2 regions of the Vibrio sp. SCP2 genome follow, and region 2 is predicted to be linked to the other one. Evidence: predicted binding sites of a transcription regulator. Region 2 holds the regulator's gene; the other holds the start of a gene.
The links. The regulator CRP, encoded in region 2, controls carbon source genes, mostly activating them, when cyclic AMP is high. The targets are predictions, from matches to a motif close to TGTGANNNNNNTCACA.
Positions count from the first base shown of each region.

Region 1: AC5O63_RS08520 (NupC/NupG family nucleoside CNT transporter) is a predicted target of CRP. The motif match lies at 4,369-4,384, and genes of this name have one in related genera.

Region 1 is NZ_JCAFVV010000002.1:110,580-123,052, reverse strand. It holds gene AC5O63_RS08535 (response regulator) at 1-1,348, opposite strand, end outside; tRNA gene AC5O63_RS08530 (tRNA-Arg) at 1,758-1,834, opposite strand; gene folD (bifunctional methylenetetrahydrofolate dehydrogenase/methenyltetrahydrofolate cyclohydrolase FolD) at 2,036-2,896, shown strand; gene AC5O63_RS08520 (NupC/NupG family nucleoside CNT transporter) at 3,111-4,310, opposite strand; gene AC5O63_RS08515 (LysR family transcriptional regulator) at 4,539-5,480, opposite strand; gene AC5O63_RS08510 (lytic murein transglycosylase) at 5,537-6,502, opposite strand; gene AC5O63_RS08505 (YcgL domain-containing protein) at 6,550-6,837, opposite strand; gene minC (septum site-determining protein MinC) at 6,999-7,661, shown strand; gene minD (septum site-determining protein MinD) at 7,680-8,492, shown strand; gene minE (cell division topological specificity factor MinE) at 8,493-8,756, shown strand; gene AC5O63_RS08485 (CHASE3 domain-containing protein) at 9,249-11,423, opposite strand; gene adhE (bifunctional acetaldehyde-CoA/alcohol dehydrogenase) at 11,625-12,473, opposite strand, start outside.
Region 2 is NZ_JCAFVV010000006.1:158,576-171,048, reverse strand. It holds gene AC5O63_RS16820 (ABC transporter ATP-binding protein) at 97-2,019, shown strand; gene AC5O63_RS16815 (TIGR02444 family protein) at 2,016-2,495, shown strand; gene AC5O63_RS16810 (hydrolase) at 2,517-3,494, shown strand; gene AC5O63_RS16805 (YheU family protein) at 3,535-3,747, shown strand; gene AC5O63_RS16800 (phosphoribulokinase) at 3,836-4,705, shown strand; gene crp (cAMP-activated global transcriptional regulator CRP) at 4,948-5,580, shown strand; gene AC5O63_RS16790 (DUF1338 domain-containing protein) at 5,779-6,570, opposite strand; gene astD (succinylglutamate-semialdehyde dehydrogenase) at 6,754-8,211, opposite strand; gene astA (arginine N-succinyltransferase) at 8,247-9,266, opposite strand; gene AC5O63_RS16775 (aspartate aminotransferase family protein) at 9,351-10,565, opposite strand; gene AC5O63_RS16770 (aminodeoxychorismate/anthranilate synthase component II) at 10,968-11,555, opposite strand; gene AC5O63_RS16765 (ExeM/NucH family extracellular endonuclease) at 11,694-12,473, opposite strand, start outside.

The DNA of each region.
Region 1 (12,473 bases), on a different contig from region 2:
GTTGCATTGCTTGAGCCTTAACACTCAGTATTGCTTCGGCTTTATCCAGCACAATGCAGCTAATCGTCATCGAGATATTTTTCTTGCTTGAATTAAGCAGCCTGAGCTCATCTAACCAAGTTCTGGCTAAATCTAAGCAACCAATATGAAGTGACACTGCAAGTAGAGCAAACTTGCGATGTTCTAGCTTAGTTTGGTTGTACAGCAGCTCAAGACGCTTTGGCGAGCAAACAGGGTTCACTCCATTGACTTGCAACAACAGCTGATACAGTCCTTTTGAGAGCTTATGGCTATCGATTAACTCGTTCTCTTGAATAGCCAAAATTGCCTTTAGAGATGTTTTTAATGTCGCCGGATTCATTTTGTTGCGTGTTTTGATGGCGATAAGTGCTTCGAGAAACAACCTCAGCTCCTCAATAAACACTAACTCTTCATCATCTAGCACTGAATCATAGTCAATTTTGGCAAGAAACATCGACGCTTTTCGATAGTCCGAGAGCATGATACACAGCATCACACACTTTAGCGTAAGGTGAACGATATGTGGGTAGCGTATCGAAAGCTTAATCATTACCCGAACGGCTTTATCTAGATCACAATCAAGCAATGAATGACGTGCTGTGATCTGCGAAACCAAAGGGTCATCAGGGTAACCGAGAAGTTCATATTCATGGGCTAGAGCTAATGCTTCCACCTCATTTCCCATTTCATCATGCAGCGAAATCTGTTTTACAAGTGGCCAACGATGTTTTACCTGTCTACTCAACTGTTTAAGGACTAGTAGAGCTGAGTCATATTTGTTCTGTTTTACGTAGCAATCAACAACGACTTTGTGAAAGTCTAGCCACTCAATCCCCTTGCGTTTTGATTGTCGATTGCAAATTTCAATCGCGTCATCATATAAACCAATTTCGAGCTTCTTATGCACCGTTGCCAAAATCGAACGTTTAATTAAGCTACTGGCAATAAGGTGCTTAAACTGGTTGTAATTAAAAGGGTGACCGAGAATATTGTCCGGCTCTAACTCCTCTGCCCCTCTAATATGGTCATCATCGCCACTATTGGCAATCACGACAAATGAGCAGTCACGTGAGTAGGCACGGCTTTGCTGATAAAGGTAGTGATATTTAGGGCCGACTATTTTCTTCTTACTGGCATAAGAACAAATGATCAGATCAAAGCGATGCTGGTTAACAAGCTGCTTAAAGGTCATGACATTTTGTGCCTTGTGCAACTTATCTTCTGCACCACCCATTTTTTTCAGCATGTTTTTTATCGACGAAGACAACATACTGTTCTCTTCTACGATAAGTACTCGCTTGTCACTTAAATCTTTTTTGTCCGCCATCTAACTACATCTGTCATCTAATTTTCGAGTGGATGCTAGAAGGCCGACACATTAAAGCCTATCACTAGCCGCAGACTTAGATACACGAGCCGAATCTCAGTTACAAATTAATCATTATAAAAATCCATTTTATCCCTATATATCAATTAATTAACTACAAAAACAAACTCATATAAACATTCACAAAGCTAAACCTAAAGTGATAATCATTCACAAAAAAGATGCTTATTGAGTAATACTTAAGCAAACAACTAAAAGATATGCGCATTCACGTATCAACATTGGCTCGATATCAAGCACTGAAAATGGCAGTCATTGACCACCTAACTGCATGAGATAGACAAGTTGGAAAAGCACCAAAACGAAAAAACCCGACAGCTCTAATGAGCTATCGGGTTTCTAGAATAAATGGCACGCCCTGTAGGATTCGAACCTACGACCACATCCTTAGAAGGGACGTGCTCTATCCAGCTGAGCTAAGGGCGCGCTACAGGGAAAGGATTATACGAGTTCGAATTCTTAAAACAAGGGCTTTTAGTAACATTATGATCTGACTGACTAAAAAAAGGTCACAGAATTCTATTTTGATTAAAAACACCACAAAGCAAACGTTTGCTTATAGATGTTCGTCAAATAATTTGCGACAATGCGCTGCAAATAATTCGCCATTCTTATTAAAGGAAAGTCATGACCGCTCAAAATATTGATGGAACTCTAATTTCCCAAACTGTTCGCTCAGAAGTTGCAGCCCGCGTAAAAGCTCGTAAAGAAGCTGGGTTGCGTGCTCCTGGCCTAGCAGTGGTTCTTGTCGGCGAAGATCCGGCTTCTCAAGTTTATGTCGGCAGTAAACGTCGTGCATGTGAAGAAGTTGGCTTTGTCTCAAAATCTTTTGACCTTCCTGCAACGACGACAGAAGAAGAGCTACTGGCTCTTATTGATGAGCTTAACGGTGATGCGGAGATTGACGGTATCCTTGTTCAGCTACCGCTTCCTGCTGGTATTGATGCAACACATGTCCTTGAGCGTATTCACCCTGAAAAAGACGTCGATGGTTTCCACCCATACAACGTAGGTCGTTTGGCTCAACGTATTCCTAAACTCCGCTCTTGTACGCCTAAAGGCATTATCACTCTACTAGAGCGCTACAACATCAACCTACGTGGTATGCATGCAGTTGTTGTAGGTGCGTCAAACATTGTCGGCCGCCCTATGACGCTTGAGCTGCTGCTGGCAGGCTGCACGACCACCACTTGTCACCGTTTCACTAAAGACCTTGAAGGTCATGTCCGCCAAGCTGACTTAGTTGTGGTTGCAGTAGGTAAACCAAACTTTATTCCTGGTAATTGGATCAAAGAAGGTGCAGTAGTGGTCGATGTGGGTATTAACCGCTTAGATTCAGGCAAGCTAGTTGGTGATGTTGACTATGACAACGCAAAAGAGCGCGCAAGCTTTATTACCCCAGTACCAGGCGGTGTGGGACCAATGACGGTAGCAAGCCTAATTGAGAACACCATGCTTGCTTGTGAGCAGTTTCATACTAAGAAGTAGTACGAAGACGCCATAAATAATCAAAGGGCAGATATCGAGTGATATCTGCCCTTTTGCGTTTTGGATAACTGGATAACTGGATAACTGGATAACTAAAGTTGCGCCGCTATGGTTAAGAAGTCCACTTTAGTTTTCCACAAGGGCGAAGCCCAATCCCGCTTTCCATAGGGCGCAGCCCGTTCCCGAAGGACGAAGTCCGTTCCAGTACCCTTCCCTACAAGCTAAGAATCACACCTGCAATTGACGCGCTCATAAGGTTTGCCATGACACCTGCCGCAATGGCGCGGAAGCCGTATTTGGAAATGAATGGACGCTTTTCCGGTACTAAGCTTCCCAAGCCACCGATTAGCATCGCCATGGTTGAGATGTTTGCAAAACCGCACAGTGCAAAGGTCACGATAGCTTGTGAGTGCTCACTTAGCTGCGCTTTGACATCCATTAATTGGATGAAGGCAACAAACTCGTTCACAACGATCTTATTACCGATTAACGAACCTGCAGTGATGGCTTCATTCCAAGGAACGCCGAGTAGCCACGCCACTGGCGCGAACACATAACCAAGGATTAACTCAAAACTCAGATCTACTCCAACTAGACTGCCAACCCAACCTAGCATGCCGTTAAGCATCGCAATTACACTGATAAAGGCAAGTAAGGTTGCGCCAACAGCGACGGCAATACGCAAACCAGACATTGCACCGTCAGCCATAGCTTCAACGACGTTGGTCGCTTTCGGCATCTCGGCATTATCTAGCTCAGTGCTCGGGCTGATGGTTTCCGTTTCAGGTACTAAGATCTTAGCCATCAACAAACCTGCCGGAGCCGACATAAACGCCGCAGCAATCAGGTAGTTGAGATCCACACCTAGCGACGCGTAACCAACCAAGGTGCCACCAGCGACAGAAGCAAGACCACCACACATAACAGCGAAAAACTGCGAGTCCGTCATCTGTTTTAAGTACGGTTTTACCACTAGCGGCGCTTCAATCATGCCGACAAAAATGTTTGCTGTCGCAGACAAAGACTCAGCACGACCAATACCCAATAGCTTTTGCAGCCCGCCACCAATAAGGTTAATCACTTTTGGCATAAGCCCAATGTGGTACAAGCCAGAAATCAGCGCCGAGAAAAAGATGATGATGCCAAGAACGTTGATTGCAAACGTAAAGCCACCTGTTGCCAAGCCGCCAAACAAGAAAGCGATACCTTCTTGACCATAGTTAATCAGGTTGGAGACGGCGCCAGTCACGCTGTTCAGCGCTTCTTTGCCTGCTGGTACGTACAACACCAATAGCGCAAAGGTAATTTGCAATGCAAACGCCAGCGATACCGTTTTAAAGTTAATTTTCTTTCTATTTGTAGAGAGTAACCAAGCAGTAAATAGAATGGCTACAACACCAAGAATTGAGTTCATAACATGAATCCGACAGAAGGGGGAACAAGAATGGCGTCGGAGTCTAGTCATCTAAAAATGAGATGCAAGTCACAGTTGTTAACTGGATGTATTCTGCATAGCTTAAAAAACCACCACACAAATAAATCATTGATAATTAAACATATAAACGTTTGCTTATGACTATCTTTTCCAAATGGAAATGATGTTTATGGAGTACGAAAAATTAATCTTACCAAGATGCCGCTGTCAGGGTCTTTGAATATAGGGCGCTAGTTTCTTATCCCAATGGCAAGGGTTGCCAATTTTCTGCTTTATAAAATCGATCACGGCTACCGTCTTCTTAGGTAAGAAACGACGACTTGGATAGACTGCGTAAAATGGCATGCTTTGCGAAGCGTTCCAATCGGGAAACAGCTGGATAAGTTGCCCGGTTTTAAACTCATCGCCGATAAGATAAGTCGCTAGATAGGCAATGCCCCACCCTGCAACCGCGGCATCACGTACCGCTTCTGCTAAGTCGACCGAATAATTCCCAGAGACTTTAATACTCAACTGTTCTTGAGGGCTGCTAAATGACCATCGTGTATAATCCCTTTCCCAGCTTCGATAAATCAGGCAATTATGTTCCGTCAGTTCACTTGGGTGACTTGGGGTTTGATGCTTAACTAAATAATCAGGAGAGGCTGCCACAACAAACTGTGAGTCCGCTAAGCGCTGAGCCACATAGCCTTCTGGAAGATGTTCATTGTTGGTAATCCACAGATCCAACCCTTCTTCTAGCATATCTACCTTGTAGTCGAATAAATGCACTTCAACCTGAAGATTGGGATATTGCTGGCGCAGTTCATCAATTGCAGGAATGATGTGCAAAGTACCAAAAGATTGCGACAAACCAATTTTCACTAGCCCTGCTACCTCATCACGCTGGCTTTCAACCTCTAGCTGAGCCTCACCCACTATCGAAACCAACTGAGCACAATGTTCATAAAATTTTTGCCCAGCCTCGGTTGGCGTAAAGCTGCGCGTCGTTCGTTGTACAAGCTTTACACCCAGCGATGATTCAAGCTGAGCCAATTGCTTACTCACATGGGATACCGAGACACCTAAGCTTTTAGCAGCCAAGGTAAAATTCTTATGTTTGAGCAAAGCGGCAAACACTACCATTTGCGCAGCACGTTCTGAAAGCACAGGATCTCCAAAAGAAAAAGGAGCTCATCGAGCTCCTTTTGTTTTAAATTGTTTGTCTACAACGTAATTCTATCAGCGAGATGACTGACAGCTAAAGCGAAGTAGTAAGAGCGATTCCACTTCATCAGTACATTGTAGTTGTTGTAAACCAGATAGACTCGCCCGTTGGCATTGTCTGGCGCGGTCAACCATGCATCCACATCCACTTGTGGCAATGAACTACCATCGTAGCGCGTGATGCCAAGTTGATTCCACTCCGCTAGGGTTTTCTCTTTACCTTCAACACGGCCTTCTAGGTCCATGTCGAAACCTTGCGGTAGCTTAACCTGACGCCCCCAAGTGAACTTGTCATTCCAACCAGATTGACTCAGATAATTGGCGGCTGACGCGAACACATCCGCTTCTGTATTCCAAATATCTTTCTTACCATCACCGCTTCCGTCAGCAGCATAAGAAAGGAAAGAGCTTGGCATAAACTGACATTGCCCCATCGCCCCAGCCCAAGAGCCTTTAAAGTCGCTGACTGAAATATGTCCTTCTTGCAAGATTTGCAGTGCGGCCATGGTTTCTTTTCGGAAGAAGGCTTCTCGGCGACCATCGTAGGCGAGCGTCGATAGTGCATCGATCACTGGGTAGTTACCTGTGAACTTACCGAAGTTACTTTCGACACCCCAAAGCGCAACAATAAAACGTGGCTGTACACCGTATTCTTCGCCAATTCGGCTTAACTCAGCGTAGTGCTCTTTGTATAGCGCTTTCGCTTGTTTTACCTTCCAATCTGGAACTGCACGAGGAATGTACTCATCCAGTGTTAATTTCTTTTCCGGTTGGTTCTTATCCGCTTTTACAGCACGAGGCTTATGAGTCACATTGTCAAAAGCCTGATCGATAATTTGCTCCGAAATACCATTGGTTCGAGCTTCTTGTTTTAAGCCTTCAACATATTGCTCAAAACTGACCTCATTCGCATATACAGAGGTAGAGAGTGTTAATCCTAGAACGACTGACAGTAGTTTTTTCACATTGCCCTCCTTGAGCAATAGAAACCAACAATCCCAATATTGTTTATTTAATCTTCAGATTGCTGACGAGCTTGTTTTTGCTCTTTATATTCATCGAGTAGGTTTTTTGGTGGCGGTGGCAACTGCAAGAAAAAGCCATCATCTATTAAAGACTGTTTTACTTTCTCGACATCAACTTGTGCCAGTGTGCGCCCTTCCAGTTTGACCACCATAACCATAATAGGTTTGCCAAACATCTGCATTAAAGTGTCAGGAACTTGTGAAAAATCATCCTTTTTCGGGATATATAGGTAAGCGCCTTCTTTTTTAGAACTTTTGTAAATTGCACAAAGCATTGGAAGCCTTTTATCCATTTATTTCATTGAACGTCAATGTTTCGCTATTTTTTAAAGCAAAACACTCAATTGAGCGCAAGATAACTTGCTGTGCTTATTCTGGGAATATAACATGACACCCCTAGTCTCAGGCAACGCCCTTAAGAGGTTGTAAGTAAAAGATGTCACAGACCCCAGACCTAAAAGGCAGCAGCTTTACTTTGTCAGTTTTGCACCTTTCTGACAACAATGTTGATAAAACTATTCATTTCTTACAAGAAAAGGTAGAGCAGGCTCCGGCATTTTTTGCTCATGCGCCCGTTGTCATTAATATTTCAAAAGTCGATGGTGATATTGACTTTGTGAGACTGAAAGAAGGTATTTCCCAAGCAGGTATGATTCCCGTAGGCGTCACAGGCTGCAAAGACAAGCGCACACAGAATTTAGCCTCTGAAGCTAAGTTTGCCGTTATGTCTGCGAGCAAGTCGCCAGCTCAAGCTCCTGCAAAGATGGCACCAACCAAGATTATCCGTACGCCGGTGCGTTCTGGGCAACAAATATATGCCAAGGACAGCGATCTTGTGGTACTCAATCATGTTAGCGAGGGAGCTGAGGTAATTGCAGATGGTTCTATTCATATCCACGGTACTCTACGCGGCCGCGCTATAGCGGGGGCGAGTGGAAACACTGGCGCAGTCATCATCTGCAATAAGCTCAATGCCGAACTTATGTCGATCGCAGGACACTACTGGCTCACCGAGCAGTTCGCCGACGAGTTCTGGCAGCAAAAAGTTATGTTCAGTTTGCAAGACGACTCGCTAAAGTTCGAGTTGTTAACGATTTAATCTTATAAGGAACACATAATGGCACGCGTTATTGTTGTCACTTCAGGTAAAGGTGGTGTGGGTAAAACCACTTCAAGCGCCGCAATCGCTTCAGGCCTTGCTGTAAAAGGAAAAAAAACGGCAGTTATCGATTTCGATATTGGCCTGCGTAACCTCGATCTTATCATGGGCTGTGAACGCCGCGTGGTTTACGACTTCGTCAACGTAATCAACGGCGAAGCGACATTGAACCAAGCGATGATCAAAGACAAGCGCACAGAGAACCTATTCATTCTCCCTGCCTCTCAAACTCGCGATAAAGATGCACTGACGAAAGAAGGCGTTCGTCGCATCTTAGATGAATTAGACGAAATGGGCTTTGACTTTATTATCTGCGATTCTCCAGCAGGCATCGAGCAAGGTGCATTAATGGCGCTATACTTTGCAGATGAAGCGATAGTTACCACTAACCCTGAAGTTTCTTCTGTACGCGACTCTGACCGCATTCTGGGCATCTTAGACTCTAAGTCTCGCCGAGCAGAAGAAGGTTTAGAACCAGTGAAGCAGCACCTACTGCTAACGCGCTACAACCCAGCGCGAGTGAACCAAGGTGAGATGCTAAGCGTCGAAGACGTTGAAGAGATTCTACATATCTCTCTACTGGGTGTTATCCCTGAGAGCCAAGCGGTACTGAATGCTTCGAACAAAGGCGTGCCAGTCATTTTTGACGAGCAGTCTGACGCAGGTATGGCATACAACGACACCGTTGAGCGCCTGCTAGGTCAGCAAGTGGATTTCCGCTTCCTGACTGAACAGAAGAAAGGAATCTTTAAACGACTATTCGGAGGCTAAATGTCATTACTTGAGTTTTTCCGTCCCCAGAAAAAAAGCTCTGCAAATTTAGCCAAAGAGCGTCTACAAATTATTGTTGCCGAGCGCCGTAGCCAAGGTGATCCAGCACCCTCGTACTTGCCACAGCTAAAAGAAGATATTCTTAAGGTGATCAGTAAGTACGTGGCTATCGACCCTTCTATGGTTGATTTGTCATTCGAGCACAAAGATGACGATATCTCGGTACTAGAGCTGAACGTTAAGTTACCAGAAGACGAGAGCTAGAGAGCTAGAGAGCTAGAGAGCTAGAGAGCTAGAGAGCTAGAGAGCTAGAGAAGTTTCGAGGGTTGATGTGAGAGCATCAACCCTTTTTATTTGTGAACGCTTCGTTTATGGATGCGGGATGCAGGATGCGGGAACGGACTTCGTCCTATGGAGAACTGGAGAACTGGAGAACTGGAGAACTGGAGAACTGGAGAACTGGAGAAAGTGTGCAGGGTTAGAACCAAATGACAACTCTTGTTCATTAAATCATTTTATCGTCCTCAAGAGCGAGGTACAAGCGATTTGGGGGATCTCTTGAAGCAAGTCGAATACTCAAAGAGACTCCCTGTTATTTCATTAGTCAGTCTATTGGATAACGCTAATCTGGATAGCTATTTGTAGATTCAACACTCGTTTTCTAGCAGGGCGAAGCCCGATCCCGAATCTAGGAGCAAAGCGTTCTGTAGGGCGCAGCCCGTTCCAAAATCCCGAGGACGAAGTCCGTTCCCTACCTTACACCTTGAATTGATTAACAAGACGTTTCAAAGACTCAGCCTTCTGCTCTAGAGTTTGAGCTGAGCTCGCGGCCAAGTTCGCTTGTTCATTGGCAACAACAGACACCTCAGAGACGCTTTCAACGTTCTTAGAGACTTCGCCACTGGCTACTGATTGCTCTTCGGCAGCCGCCGCAATGCTATCGATCATATTAGCTACGGTTTGCGCGCCTTCGACGATTTCATCAAGACTGACCCCGGCCTTTTTGACTAACTCTAGTCCTTCGTTGACTTGTGTTGCCCCTACTTCCATTCGCTCAACCGCAAGTGAGGTTTCATTTTGAATCGCTTCTATAGATTGTCCGATCTCTTGCGTTGCTGATGTGGTTCTATCTGCCAAGGCACGAACTTCATCCGCAACGACAGCAAATCCTCGCCCAGCTTCACCTGCGCGAGCAGCTTCTATGGCCGCATTAAGTGCCAACAAATTCGTTTGCTCAGCAATTTCATTAATCACGCTGATAATTTCGCCAATTTCAGAACCGCGTTTTCCTAGTTCTGCAACGCTATTTGAAGAGGCTGTTACAGCCTCATTGATGGCGTTCATTCCCTCAATGGTATTTTGAACAACTTCACCACCTGAATTAGCAGTAACACCTGCAGCTTGTGCATTTGCCGTGGCTTCTGAAGATTTGGTCGCTACCTCTTGAATGCTGTGGCTCATCTGTTCAATCGAAGATGAAATCTGAGCAATCTTCTCAGATTGAACTCCTAACTCATGTGACATGTTGGTATTGGCTTGTGTGATCGACATTGTGCCGTCAACTACCTCGTCCGTAGTACGCAATACTTCGAGAATCGCCCCATTGGTTTTTTTCACAGCCTGATTGTAGCTAGCGGCCATCGCCCCTAATTCATCTTTAGAATCGATATCGATAGTATTGGTTAGATCCCCCTCGGCTAAACGCTCAAGACCCGTAGCAACTTGTCTAACCGGGACAGTTATCGCTTTAAGCACCACCCAAGCAATTACAGAACCTAAACCAATCGCTATCAGCGTACCCAGCATTAAAGTCGTTTCTGTTGTTTTTGCAGCCGACTCGGCCGCCGCTTGACGCTCATCCATCAAGCCATCTTCCATTGCAACAAACTCAGCAATTTGGCTACGAAATTGATCGAAATAGACCTTGCCTCGCGCTTCACCGACAAGCTTTGCCATATCATTCATCGTTTTGGCGTCACCAATCTCTCGTCTCAAATTGATGATGGGGGTAACAACCTCAGCTTGCCATTCACTGATGGTATCGTTCATCTCTTCTAACAGCTTAACTTGCTGAGGGTTATCGCTGACCGTTTGTTTAAGTTTAAATATCAATTGCTTAAACTTTCCACTGCCTTGGTTATACGGGTCGAGAAAGTCTTCTCTGCCCGCAAGAAGATAACCGCGCATCCCGGTTTCCATATCAACAGCGGCCGCAAGAACGTCTTGCGCAGAAGCCATCACTTTATACGTATGGTTGACCCAATCTGTTGATTCACTGAGTTGAGAAAACGAGCTAAGCAGCTCCTCTGTTTCTGACTTTTCTAAATAACCTTGCTCATTCAAGGTGACAAGGGAGAAAACACTGTTATCAAACTTATCTTTATTGGTTTTTTGTCGCTGCTCTAAGAGCTGAGCCTCGCGCTCCGTAAACAAAGCAATTTGTCCGCGAAACTTATCGAAATAGACTTTTCCTCGCGCTTCACCGACGAGGTCTGACACATCATCCATGGTTTTAGCGTGCCCAATCTCACGCCTAAGTTCGATGATAGGTTCAGTGACATTGACTCGCCAATCATTGATCGTTTGTTCAATATCTTCTAAACGCTGAACCTGAACTGGATTGTCATTAACCGTGCTCTTAAGCTCAGCCACCAGCTTGGTGAATCTCTGTTGACCATTTAGGTAAGGACCTAAAAAATCCTCCTTACCTGCGAGAAGAAACCCACGCATACCTGTTTCCATATCCACAGCAGCCGCTTCAATCCTCATCGCCTGCTGAATAACATTGTGAGTATGGTCAACCATGGCATTAGTTTGGACCTGGGAACGTGAACTTGTGATTGCAACAAAGGCCAAAAACACGAGGAGAATGAGCGGAGCCCCTGTACCTAGCGCGATTTTGAACCTTAAGGGAATATTATTAAAATTCATGGTTCTATCCTTGACGAGTAATCTTCTTCCATATGGAGCGTTACTTAACTATAGGTATAGACATAAATGAAAAGTTTATCGAACAATTAACCCTAACCAAGTAGACGAAAAAAGCCCCAGTCTTTCGACTGGGGCTTTGGTCTTTTCCCGATAGATAAGTGTCGTGCTAGCGAAAACTTATCTCATGCTGAATCTTACTTATTATGCTTCAGCTTTTGCTTTCTTAGCTTTTGGTGCTGCTTTCGCTGCTTCTTGGTCTGCTTTCTTCTTGATAACTGTAGTACCTTCGAAAGTTTCACCTTCAACGAACGCTTTACCGTAGTAAGAAGCAAGTAGAACTTCTTTCAGCTCAGTGATTAGAGGGTAACGTGGGTTAGCACCTGTACACTGGTCATCGAACGCTTCAACAGCTAGCTCGTCTAGTTTCGCTACGAAATCAGCTTCAGAGACACCCGCCGCTTGGATAGACATTGGAATGTCTAGGTTACCTTTAAGCTCATCCAACCATGCTAGTAGACGTTCAATCTTCTGAGCAGTACGGTCACCTGCTTGGCTTAGGCCTAGGTGGTCAGCAACTTCAGCGTAACGACGACGTGCTTGTGGGCGGTCGTATTGAGAGAACGCAGTCTGCTTAGTTGGGTTGTCATTCGCGTTGTAACGAACAACGTTAGAGATTAGTAGTGCGTTTGCCAGACCGTGTGGTAGGTGGAACTCAGCACCAATCTTGTGAGCCATAGAGTGACAAACACCTAGGAATGCGTTCGCAAATGCCACACCAGCGATAGTTGCTGCGTTGTGTACTTTTTCACGAGCGATTGGGTCGTTTGCACCGTTCGCGTAGCTTGATGGTAGGTACTCTTTAAGCATCTTAAGCGCTTGTAGAGCTTGACCATCTGAGTATTCGTTCGCTAGAACAGATACGTAAGCTTCTAGAGCGTGAGTTACTGCATCGTAACCGCCGAACGCTGTTAGAGACTTAGGCATGTTCATTACTAGGTTCGCATCTACGATAGCCATGTTTGGCGTGATTTCGTAGTCAGCTAGTGGGTA
Region 2 (12,473 bases):
GTTATACGTTGTTAGTGGCAATAACGCAACGATCGACATAACTCGTTAACTAACCTACTATTCGTCGCAATACGAGCAAAGACAAAGCAAAAGATTATGATTACCTTCTCTGGCATCCAGCTTCTTCGAGGTGGCAAACCACTTTTAGATCAAGCTTCGGCGACCATTCATCCAGGCGATAAAGTCGGTCTAGTCGGCAAAAACGGTTGTGGTAAATCAACCCTATTCGCCCTAATCAAAGACGAACTCTCTATTGACGCGGGTAACTTCAGTAAGCCGGCACACTGGGAAATGGCTTGGGTGGCACAGGAAACCCCTGCACTGGAGCGCAGTGCGATTGAGTATGTCATTGATGGTGACCGTGAATACCGCCGCTTAGAATCAGAACTGGAGACGGCAGAGCAACAGGATAAAGGCACTTTGGTCGCCGAAATCCATGGCAAGATTGAAACCATTGGTGGCTACAGTATTCGCGCACGCGCCGCAGAGCTACTCGATGGTTTAGGCTTTAGCCAAGATCAGATGAGCTGGAACCTCACTCAGTTTTCTGGTGGTTGGCGTATGCGCCTTAACCTTGCACAAGCACTGCTTTGTCGCTCCGATCTTTTGCTACTCGATGAGCCAACCAACCACTTAGATCTTGATGCTGTTATGTGGCTCGAACGCTGGCTACAGAACTACCCTGGCACGCTTGTCCTTATCTCTCACGACCGTGATTTCCTAGATCCTATCGTGGGTCGTGTTATTCATGTCGAAAACCAGCAACTCAATGAGTACACAGGCAACTACTCTTCGTTTGAAGATCAGCGCGCACAAAAACTTATCTTGCAGCAAGCTCAATTTGAAAAGCAGCAAAAGCAAATGTCGCATATGCAAAGTTATATCGACCGCTTCCGCTATAAAGCCTCAAAAGCTCGCCAAGCACAAAGCCGTATTAAAGCCCTTGAGCGTATGGAAAAAGTGCTACCTGCTCAGCTTGATAACCCGTTCAGTTTTCAGTTCCGCGATCCCGATGCCTTGCCAAACCCAATCATCATGATGGATGAAGTGTCGGCGGGCTATGGTGACAATCTGATTTTAGAAAAGATTCGCCTTAACCTAGTCCCTGGTAGTCGCATTGGTCTTCTCGGTCGCAATGGTGCAGGTAAATCAACGCTCATCAAATTGCTCTCGCGTGAACTTATTCCTCAGGGCGGAGACTTAACCTACTCACAAGGTGTCAAGATTGGCTATTTTGCTCAGCACCAATTGGAAACGCTGCACCCTGAAGAAACGCCACTGCAGCATATGATGCAAATCGCCCCTGATAAGAACGAGCTTGAACTGCGTAACTATCTAGGCAGTTTTGGCTTCCAAGGCGAAAAGGCGCTAGAAAAAGTCGCACCGTTTTCTGGTGGTGAGAAAGCGCGACTAGTACTGGCTTTAATCGTGTGGCAAAAGCCTAATCTGCTGCTCCTCGATGAACCAACTAACCACCTTGACTTGGATATGCGCCAAGCGCTCACGATGGCTCTGCAAACCTTTGAAGGTGCCATGGTGATTGTTTCGCACGACCGCTACTTGTTACGTGCAACCACAGATGATCTGTATCTTGTGCATGACCGCCAAGTTGCACCATTTGATGGCGACCTAGCTGACTACTACAAGTGGCTGACGGAACAACAAAAAGCCGAGCGCCGAGAGGCTCAAGCTCAGCAACCTGAAAAGAGCTCTGTGAATAGCGCGGCGGCAAAGAAAGATCAAAAACGTCGTGAAGCCGAGTTCCGCAAGCAAACGGCACCAATTCGCAAAAACCTGACAAAACTTGAAGAAAAAATGGATAAGTTGGGCGTTAAACTTGCGGAAGCAGAAACGCAATTATCAGATAACTCACTTTATGATGCCGAAAATAAAGCTAAACTTAACGAAGTGTTAGCTATTCAGGCCAATAGCAAAGGTGAGCTAGAAGATGTCGAAATGGAATGGATGGCTCTGCAAGAAGAGCTAGAGAATATGGAGCAGGAGTTCAATAGCCAATGAGTTCAAAGCACGTCGCTATTTCTTTAACACTGGAACGGTTGTGGCAATTTAGCTTGCAGTACTACAGTGTGCGAGAAGTAAAAGAGGCGTGCCTCCATCTGCAAAATCATTTCAAAGGTAACGTCAATCTACTCCTGCTGCTTAAATGGCTCGACGAGCAGCAGGTTTGCTTTCAGGAGCAAGACTGGCACAAAGTTGAAGAATGCCTAGGGCGCTCAGAAGCCTTATTGCACAGTTACCGCGAGCTAAGACGAAAACTCAAGCTCCACCTCCCAGATACCTTGTATCGTGAATCACTGCAATTTGAGCTGCAATTAGAAAAGCAGCAGCAATCTGATCTGGTCGATTGCATCAACAGTATTGAACTTACAGTGAATCACGCAGAGCCCCTTACTTTACGTTACTGCCGCCAGTTAGGCGGTGAGCAGCTGTATGAGGCTTTTGCTGAACCTATCGATGATATCGCCAATCTCTAAGCCCTAAGCTTTGGAACCGTTATGACTCATTTTGTTGCCGCTAAAGGATTAGCCAACCCGCATCTACAAACGCTTGCTCCGCGTTTTATTCGCAAAAAAGCCCTATTTGAACCATTTTGGCAAACCTTAGATACTCCTGATGGAGATTTCCTCGATATCGCTTGGAGTGAAGATATCAATGACGAGTCAGTCAAAGACAAGCCGATTTTTGTTTTATTCCACGGTTTGGAAGGATGCTTCTACAGCCCCTACGCCAATGGTTTAATGGATGCTTTTGCTAAGCAAGGCTGGCTGTCGGTGATGATGCATTTTCGTGGCTGTAGCGGTAAGCCCAACAAACTTGCTCGCGCCTATCACTCAGGTGAAGTGGAAGACGCCCGTTTCTTCCTTGAACATCTAGATTCGCTGTTCCCACACCAAACTAAAGTCGCGGTAGGAATTTCTCTTGGTGGCAACATGCTGGCCAACTACCTCGCTAAGTACAATCAAAATCCTTTGCTTGATGCCGCCACCATAGTGTCTGCGCCACTCGACCTGTCTGCCTGCTCTGAGCGCATCGAACAAGGCTTTTCCAAGCTATATAAAAACTATCTCCTGTCATCATTGAAGAAAAGTGCACTGCAAAAGCACCAACTGTTGAAAGGAGAGCTTGGCTTGAGCTATCAAAACATCAAACGCGTAACTAAACTGTACGAGTTTGATGACCTAATCACCGCCCCGCTGCATGGTTTCAAGGACGCAGAAGACTATTATCAGCGCTGCTCGGGCATCCATCGCCTAAAAGAAATCACTCTACCCACACAGATCATCCATGCGAAAGACGATCCGTTCATGACTGATGCTGTGATTCCAAAATATGTCTTGCCTGATAACATTGACTACCGACTGTTTGAACAAGGTGGGCATGTTGGTTTTGTCACCGGCAGTGCGTTAAAACCGAGGTTTTGGCTCGAAGAGGCACTACCTGCATACTATGAAAGTTTGGCTCTCTCTGCGTAGCCAATCACCTTGGCCTAAATCATAAAATAAAGAGGTATTTATGATCGTTCCATGGCAACAAATCGAGCCAGCAACACTAGAAAATCTCATTCGGGAATTTGTCCTGCGTGAAGGGACAGACTATGGGGATGTCGAGATCTCGCTGCAAGACAAAGTCGATCAAATACGTACCCAGTTGGAATCAGGGGAAGCGGTTGTTGTCTTCTCTGAACTGCACGAAACCGTCGATATTCAACTCAAACGAAAGTTTTAGTACTTTAGCGCATCGCATACAGTGACTGACCACTAAAGCGTGCTATAGTGGTTTTCGTTTAAAGGATTAGATTACGACAAGGTTTGTCATGTCAGCAAAACACCCGATTATTGCGGTCACTGGTTCCTCTGGAGCTGGTACCACAACGACTTCTGAAGCTTTCCGTAAGATGTTCAATATGATGAACGTCAAACCCGCATGGGTTGAAGGCGATAGCTTCCACCGCTTTACGCGCCCTGAGATGGACGTTGAAATCCGTAAGGCACGTGAGCAAGGCCGCCATATCAGTTACTTTGGCCCTCAGGCGAACGACTTCAATGGACTTGAAGAGTTTTTCCGCAAGTACGGTCAAGAAGGCGTCGGTCAAATCCGCCGTTACCTGCATACGTTCGATGAAGCCGTTCCATACAACCAAATGCCAGGCACCTTTACACCTTGGCAAGATCTGCCAGAAAACTCCGACGTCCTATTTTATGAAGGTCTACATGGCGGTGTTGTCGATGGCGAGGTTAACGTATCACAGCATGTTGATTTTCTGATTGGCATGGTGCCTATCGTGAACCTTGAATGGATTCAGAAATTCGTTCGTGATACCCGCGATCGTGGTCACTCGCGTGAAGCGGTGATGGACTCTATCGTCCGCTCAATGGATGACTATCTGAACTACATTACTCCCCAATTTTCTCGTACTCATATTAACTTTCAACGTGTCCCTACCGTCGACACATCTAACCCGCTTAACGCCAAAGGCATTCCGAGTTTAGATGAGAGTTTTGTTGTTATTCGATTGCGAGGCATTAAAAACGTAGATTACCCATATCTACTGGCAATGATTGATGGGGCATTTATGTCGCGTCACAACACGATTGTTGTCCCTGGCGGTAAGATGAGTTTTGCCATGGAGCTAATCGTTAAACCGATACTTCAACAGCTCATCGAAACGGGCAAAATTGGTTAATACCCACAGCTAGAACACGATTACTTTTCATACCGTGATCATGTGCACAGTTTTGCGTACTAAAACCCCAGTTGTACCCGATTAAAATCAAGAAATCGTTTTCGAAAAAGGATACTATTTCTTACCGAAACACAAGTTGGCTTGCAGCATTTGTAAAGTGCTCTTATCCTAGTAGGTCTTGATTAAGGCTTAGCTAAAATATGGAAAGCGGCAAGCGTACCCTGCAGAGGAAGTGAGATATTATGGTTCTAGGTAAACCTCAAACCGACCCAACATTAGAGTGGTTTCTTTCACATTGTCATATTCATAAGTACCCTTCAAAAAGCACGCTAATTCACGCGGGCGAGAAAGCTGAAACTTTGTACTACATCGTAAAAGGTTCAGTAGCGGTTCTTATTAAAGACGAAGAAGGTAAGGAAATGATCCTTTCTTACCTAAACCAAGGTGACTTTATCGGTGAACTTGGTCTATTCGAAGAAGACCAAGAGCGTACAGCATGGGTTCGTGCTAAATCTCCTTGTGAAGTTGCGGAAATCTCATTTAAGAAATTCCGTCAGCTTATCCAAGTGAACCCAGACATCCTAATGCGCTTATCTGCGCAAATGGCAAGCCGCCTACAAGTGACTAGCCAAAAAGTAGGTGACCTAGCATTCCTAGACGTAACTGGCCGTATTGCTCAAACGCTACTAAACCTAGCGAAGCAACCAGATGCGATGACTCACCCAGATGGCATGCAGATTAAGATCACTCGTCAAGAAATCGGTCAAATCGTTGGCTGTTCTCGTGAGACAGTAGGTCGTATCTTGAAGATGCTAGAAGAGCAGAACCTAATTTCTGCACACGGTAAAACTATCGTGGTTTACGGTACTCGTTAATTTCGATTAACCGTTAAAATTTTAAAAGCCACCAATGGAAACATTGGTGGCTTTTTGTTTATATCGGATGCGAGAATCGAGAACGCTACGGAGCGGACTTCGTCCTTCGAGATAGAACACCTTTCCACATCCGAGATCAAACTCTCTCGAAGCGCAGCGTTCCCGCATCTCTAGGGCGCAGCCCGTTCTCAGCTCTTCCTACCCGTTAGTACTCTCGAAGATCTTATCAGCAGAGGCTGCAACAAACCCTGGATAAAGTTCACCGTTGCTCATTGGGTAGCGCTTAGCAAACTCGTAGAAACCACCCGGGATAATCTCTGTACCTTCCGTGAAGGTTACCGCTACTTTATCCGCCATCGTTGAAGATTGCTCTAGCAGCACATCAGGAGACCCCTTCACTTCGCCACCAAACTCATTGATGGTAAAGCCGGACTCGCGTAGGTGGTCATTGACGCCTTTCACTTCTTCAAATGCATTGAGCTGATTGACGCTAACAGTAAAGTGGTTAGCGCCGTAACCATGTGCTGCCAGCCAAGAAGCGTACTCACTTTCTTTCGCTAACGTCTGGAAGTCAGCAAAGCTAATGTCCCACAAACGACCGCCATACAAGAACTCATGACCTTTTAGCTTACTGGTGTCCAATTGCTCGACAAGCTTAGCGACAATAGCTTGTAGCTCAGCAGAACACTCTTCAACCTTCAGTTCACTAATAAACACTTTAGGCTGTTTTGGGTCTGGGTGCTCATAATGTTTAGCAACAAGCTTCTTGCTTTCAAACACATAATCACCGCATGGCTTGTAGCCTACGTCTAAGAATGGTTGTGCAAGGGTCGCAATGCCCAGAGGTTCTACATTGAAAGTGCGCAGAGCAATGTGGTCATTGATCAGCGCTTCGTCTTCTTGCAGAAGTTGGTGGACTTGTTCAGCAGAGGGACATAAGCGTTGAATATAGTCATTCCATAACTGTTGGAATAAAACATCTGGCGTCATAACGCCTCCTTGTAGGGGTGGTTTACGTAAATGGAGTATGAGTAGTTATTTGTTTAATTATAAAAAAGGCCATCTAACCAAATGTGTCCAGAAAGTTTGATCAGATAGCCTTCAGCCTGTGACGTTTCAAATGCCTCCCGGCTCAGGGAGGCAAGAAGGGAATACCCTAAAATTTATCGTTTTTTATAGCTCAACACCTGGGCTTAACGTGGCAGGAAGAAGTGTTTCTCCTCCTTCCATCGAAGCCATAGGGTAAGCACAGTAATCTGCTGCGTAGTAAGCACTTGGGCGTAAGTTACCTGACGCACCCGGGCCACCAAATGGCGCATCACCACTTGCACCAGTTAACTGGCGATTGCGGTTTACGATGCCAGCACGAATATGGTCAACAAAGTATTCCCACTCACCATCGTCAGTAGAAACTAAGCCTGCGGATAGACCAAAGCGAGTGTCATTGGCTAACTCAACTGCTTTCTCTAGACCTTGGTAACGCACCACTTGTAGTAGTGGGCCGAAGTACTCTTCATCTGGTAGCTCAGCAATCGCGGTAACATCGATAATGCCTGGTGTTACAAATGCAGCTTCTCCGGCTTTAGCTTCAATTAAGCTCTCGCCACCTAGCTTTTGTAGGTTTGCTTGAGCAGCAAGAATAAAGTCAGCAGCCGCTTTAGAGATCTGAGGGCCCATAAATGGTGCTGGCTCAGCAAAAGGCTGATCGACACGAATCTTATTGGTTGCTTCCACTAGCTTGTTGACCAGTAAGTCACCTTTGTCACCAACTGGAACATACAAACGGCGAGCACAAGTACAGCGTTGACCTGCGCTGATAAACGCTGATTGAATGATGGTGTAGACGGTCGCGTCCAACTCTCCGTAATTTTCAGAGATCACCATTGGGTTATTACCACCCATTTCTAGCGCCAGCATCTTGCCCGGTTGACCGGCAAACTGCTTATGCAGAATATGACCCGTATTCGCGCTACCTGTGAATAGCACGCCATCTAAGCCTTTAGAATCAGCCAGTGCAATACCGGTTTCTTTAGCACCTTGCACTAGGTTGATCACCCCTTTCGGCAGACCAACTTGATCCCACAGCTTCATGGCAAACTCACCGGTTAGCGGCGTTTGCTCTGACGGCTTAAATACCACGGTATTACCTGCCAGTAGCGCAGGTACGATGTGACCGTTTGGTAGGTGCCCTGGGAAGTTATATGGACCAAACACTGCCATTACACCTAATGGGCGATGACGAAGCACGATTTGGTTCCCCGCAGCTTCACGCTGAGCTTCACCAGTACGGTCATGGTAAGCTCGAATTGAAATCGCAATCTTACCTGCCATTGCCGCTGCTTCAGTACGAGTTTCCCAAATTGGCTTACCGGTTTCTTTAGCGATGATTTCTGCGATTTGTTCGCTGTTCTCTTTTACCTTTTCAGCAAAAGCAAGAACGATCGCTTCACGCTCAGCAAAGCTTAATTTTTTCCAGCCAACGAATGCACTGCGTGCCGCTGATACCGCTTGCTCAACTTGCTGCGGTGTTGCGCTGTCGCCTTGCCAGATAACTTCGTTGTTGTATGGGCTTTGTGAGTTCATCGACTCACCTTGGCCTGCAACCCATTCGCCAGCAATCCAATGTGTCATAGCTTGTTCCTTCACATTTTCCTTAATACAAAGCTCTATTGAGCCAACATGCGAACGAATTCGCCTTCGTTAACTTTGAGGGCATTCGCCACTTCAGGAGACAAAATCACTGAATCTGAAGCCTGATCGTAAGCCGCTTTCGCCGCAGTTGCGCGGAAGTCTTCAAACGACGTGTTTGAAATCAAGTAGTCTTGAGAACTGGTGTGTTCCGCGATAGTGACTTTTGCTCTAAATGAGTGACGAACCGACTCGATATTGCGTACATCACACTCAACCGTTGGGCCGCCATCAAAGATGTCGACATAGTTACGACAAGTGAAACCTTCTTTTTCCAACAGGCGTAACGCTGGCTTGGTGTTTTCATGCACTTGACCAATCACTTCTTGAGCCTCTTTGCTCAAGAGGTTGATGTAGATTGGTAGCTTAGGCATCAGGTCAGCAATAAAGCCTTTCTTGCCGATACCAGTGAGGTAATCTGCCATAGTGAAATCAATCGAGAAGAAATGCTCTTGCAGCCATTGCCAGAATGGTGAGTTACCTTCAGCATCAGAAACGCCGCGCATCTCAGCAAAGACCGTTTTCGAGAATCTTTCAGGATGCTCCGCCATCATTAGAAAACGACACTTCGACATCAAGCGGCCATTCAAGCCCTGACGGAAAGAAGGTCTTAAGAACAGAGTACAAATTTCACTACAACCAGTGTAGTTGTTACCGAAAGTCAGTAGCTTAACCACGTTATTCACACCCAATTTTGGCGATGAGTGAACAACCGTACTGATATGGTAAGAATAAAAAGGTACATCCCAACCAATGGATGCTTCAATCCCGGTACAACCAGCGACTTCGCCAGTCTCATTATCAAAGCCAACCATGAGATAGCCTTCATCACCCGGCTCGTTTACGTCCGGCTTGGTAAAACTATATTCTGAATGGGTAATGCGATTGGTTAACAGTTCTTCGTTAACCGGTAGAGATGTAAATCCGTGACCCGATTCCACTGCGCATGTGTGCAGCGCATCGTAATCCGACATTGCGATAGGGCGAACAACCAGCATCAAAACTCCCTCCTGATACTAAGGGGACTAAGTGCCATCTAAGCCCTTAGCCCCGTTCTTGCTCTTTTAATAGAGCTTTATTAGTTATTTAACTAGCGTCGCTAGAGCTTTATCTAGTCGCGCAAGTCCTTCGTTAATTTCTTCCGTGCTGATCACTAGTGATGGTGTGAAACGAACTACGTTTGCACCTGCCACTAGAACCATCAGACCTTCTTTACCTGCAGCGACTAACACATCACGTGCGCGGCCTTGCCACTCATCGTTAAGCGCAGCACCTAAAAGAAGACCTTTGCCGCGAACTTCCGCGAACATGTTGTACTTATCATTAAGTTTAGCTAGGCCTTCACGGAACAGGGCTTCACGCTCTGCAACGCCAGCCAATGTTTCTGGTGCACTTACAACATCAACCACGGCTTCAGCAACCGCACACGCTAGTGGGTTACCACCGTAAGTCGAACCATGAGTGCCGACTTTCAGGTGCTTAGATAGCTCAGTAGTAGTTAGCATTGCGCCAATAGGGAAACCGCCACCTAGAGACTTAGCTGTGCTTAGAATATCTGGAGTCACACCCAGACCTTGATATGCGTAAAATTGACCAGTACGACCATTGCCTGTCTGTACTTCATCAAAAATCAGTAGAGCATTATGCTTGTCACATAGCTCACGAACTGTCTGAACAAATTCGTCAGTTGGAGAAATGATGCCGCCTTCGCCCTGAAGTGGTTCCATCATGATGGCACAAGTGCGATCTGAGATATGCTCGCGAAGTGCTTCAACATCATTGTATGGTAAGTGAGTGACATCACCTGGCTTAGGACCAAAACCATCAGAGTAAGCCGCTTGGCCGCCGACAGTTACAGTGAAGAAAGTACGGCCATGGAAACCTTGTTTAAAAGCGATGATTTCAGATTTTTCTGGGCCAAACTTATCAGCTGCATAACGACGCGCCAGTTTCAAAGCCGCTTCGTTTGCCTCTGCACCTGAGTTAGCAAAGAACACTTTCTCTGCAAAGCTGACTTCAGTAAGCTTTTTCGCTAGACGAAGCGCTGGTTCGTTAGTCATTACGTTACTTAAATGCCAAAGCTTTTGACCTTGTTCAGTTAACGCATTCACCATTGCAGGGTGACAATGACCTAGACAGCTCACGGCGATACCACCAGCAAAGTCGATGTATTCCTTACCTTGCTGATCCCAAACGCGAGCACCCTCGCCTTTTACTGGAATCATTTCCATTGGGTTATAACAAGGTACCATTACCTCATCAAACAAACCGCGTTCTACGTTATTTTCTACAGTCATTGCACATTCCCTCTTGATACCGCATGCATAGCGAATATGGTGTCCTTACTTCTATTCAATGAAATAAGATATTGTTTTGCTATTAAGCAATCACGGCATTGTATTTACATTTAATTAACCATTTCAATAGTGATTTATTCTTTTTAGTGCCCACTGTGGAGTCTGATAGTCACTACCTCTGAGTATTTATGCATCACGCTTCTACTTTTATGAAGCAATATATTCTTATAGCTAAGATAAGCTATGGTTAATCATAGTCCGGATAAGGGCTCTAGCGTAGGCGCAACAAACTCTGCGCATACTTTTTCACAAAATATCCGCACGGTGAATTATGAAGGAAATGTTAAAAATAGTGATCTAAGTCAGGCTTTAACCAGACAGAAGACGGTCAAAGAGAGCGTTTTAAAGTGGCTGGCGAGCCAAAAAGTTAGCGAGGATCTGGTGGCCTTGCTCTGTTTTAATCGACTCAGGATGGAACTGCACCGCATCAATCGGCAAGGTTTTGTGCTGATAGCCCATGATCTCATCCATCGAGCCATCTTCAAGCTCTGTCCAAGCAGTAAGCTCAAAACAATCTGGCAAAGAGTCGTTCTTAACCACAAGCGAGTGATAACGCGTTACCGTCAGCGGATTATTGAGCGTGGCAAACACACTGCGATCATTGTGGCGAATTGGGGATGTTTTGCCATGCATTACCTGTCGAGCACGTACCACCTCTCCGCCAAACACCTGTGCAATCGCCTGATGGCCTAAACAAACACCAAGAATCGGCAGCTTTCCCGCAAAATGCTCAATCGCACTTAACGAAATACCCGCTTCATTGGGCGTACAGGGCCCCGGAGAGATAACCAAATGGGTAGGATTCAACGCCTCTATCTCTTCAAGCGTGATTTCATCATTACGCACTACCTTAACCTCTGCGCCCAGCTCACAAAAATACTGGTACAGGTTGTAGGTAAAAGAGTCGTAATTATCGATGATTAACAGCATTACTCGGAGACTAGCGTTGATAAATTTCTTGGTTAGGGGCGGTATTGTGCAATACAGGGCAAGAAAGGCAAGAGCAAACGCTAAAAATAAGGTCGGCTTTCACCGACCTTATTAGTTTACAGTACTTTTTGAGGGTTATTACTTACGACGACGCCATAGCGCTAGGCCGAACAGAGACATCATTGCGCCGAAGCTGAAAGAGCCTGCCATATTTAGCTCTAGAACTGCTGGATCGTGGTCAGAAGAACGGAAGTGATCTTGGTACTTAGGTAGGTCACCTTTGTACTCATCGTTGTAATCAAACAGCGTCGATTCGCCACCGTTGATGTGCCAGTCTGTTGCGTCAACAAAGTGCTTCTCTAGACTTGGACTGATCAATAGGTGGTCAAGTGCGCCCACTTCATCATTGAACGAGTAGCTCCAGCTGTTTGGATGCGCTTTCGCTACGGCATTGATGTAACCGTAGTTGTGATTAATCACTGCACCGTCATCACCGTACTGAACTTCACCGCCGATGTATGTGTTACGCGCCGCTTTGATTGTCTTACCGTACTTCTCTTGGCTGTAATCCGTCAGAACAAGCATTGGATCTTCCATGCCGTACGAGTTCATATCACCCAAGATAACTTTGTGGCCTTTAATCTCTTTCAGCGCATCCCCTAGTGCCACTGCCGCTGCAACGCGGAAGTTTTCACATGAGCCTTGCTTATCTAGGTCTTGACCACCCTGACCGCCTTGCTCAACTGGTGCTGCATCTTCCCAGCACTTAGAACCTTTTGATTTGAAGTGGTTAATCGCCACTGTGATCTTCTCTTTGGTCCCTTTCACCTTAAAGGTTGGTGCTAGAGAATCACGCTGGTAGTTCTTACCGTCTTCAATCACTTTACCGTTTTCATCAACCACTTCAGGCGCTTGCTG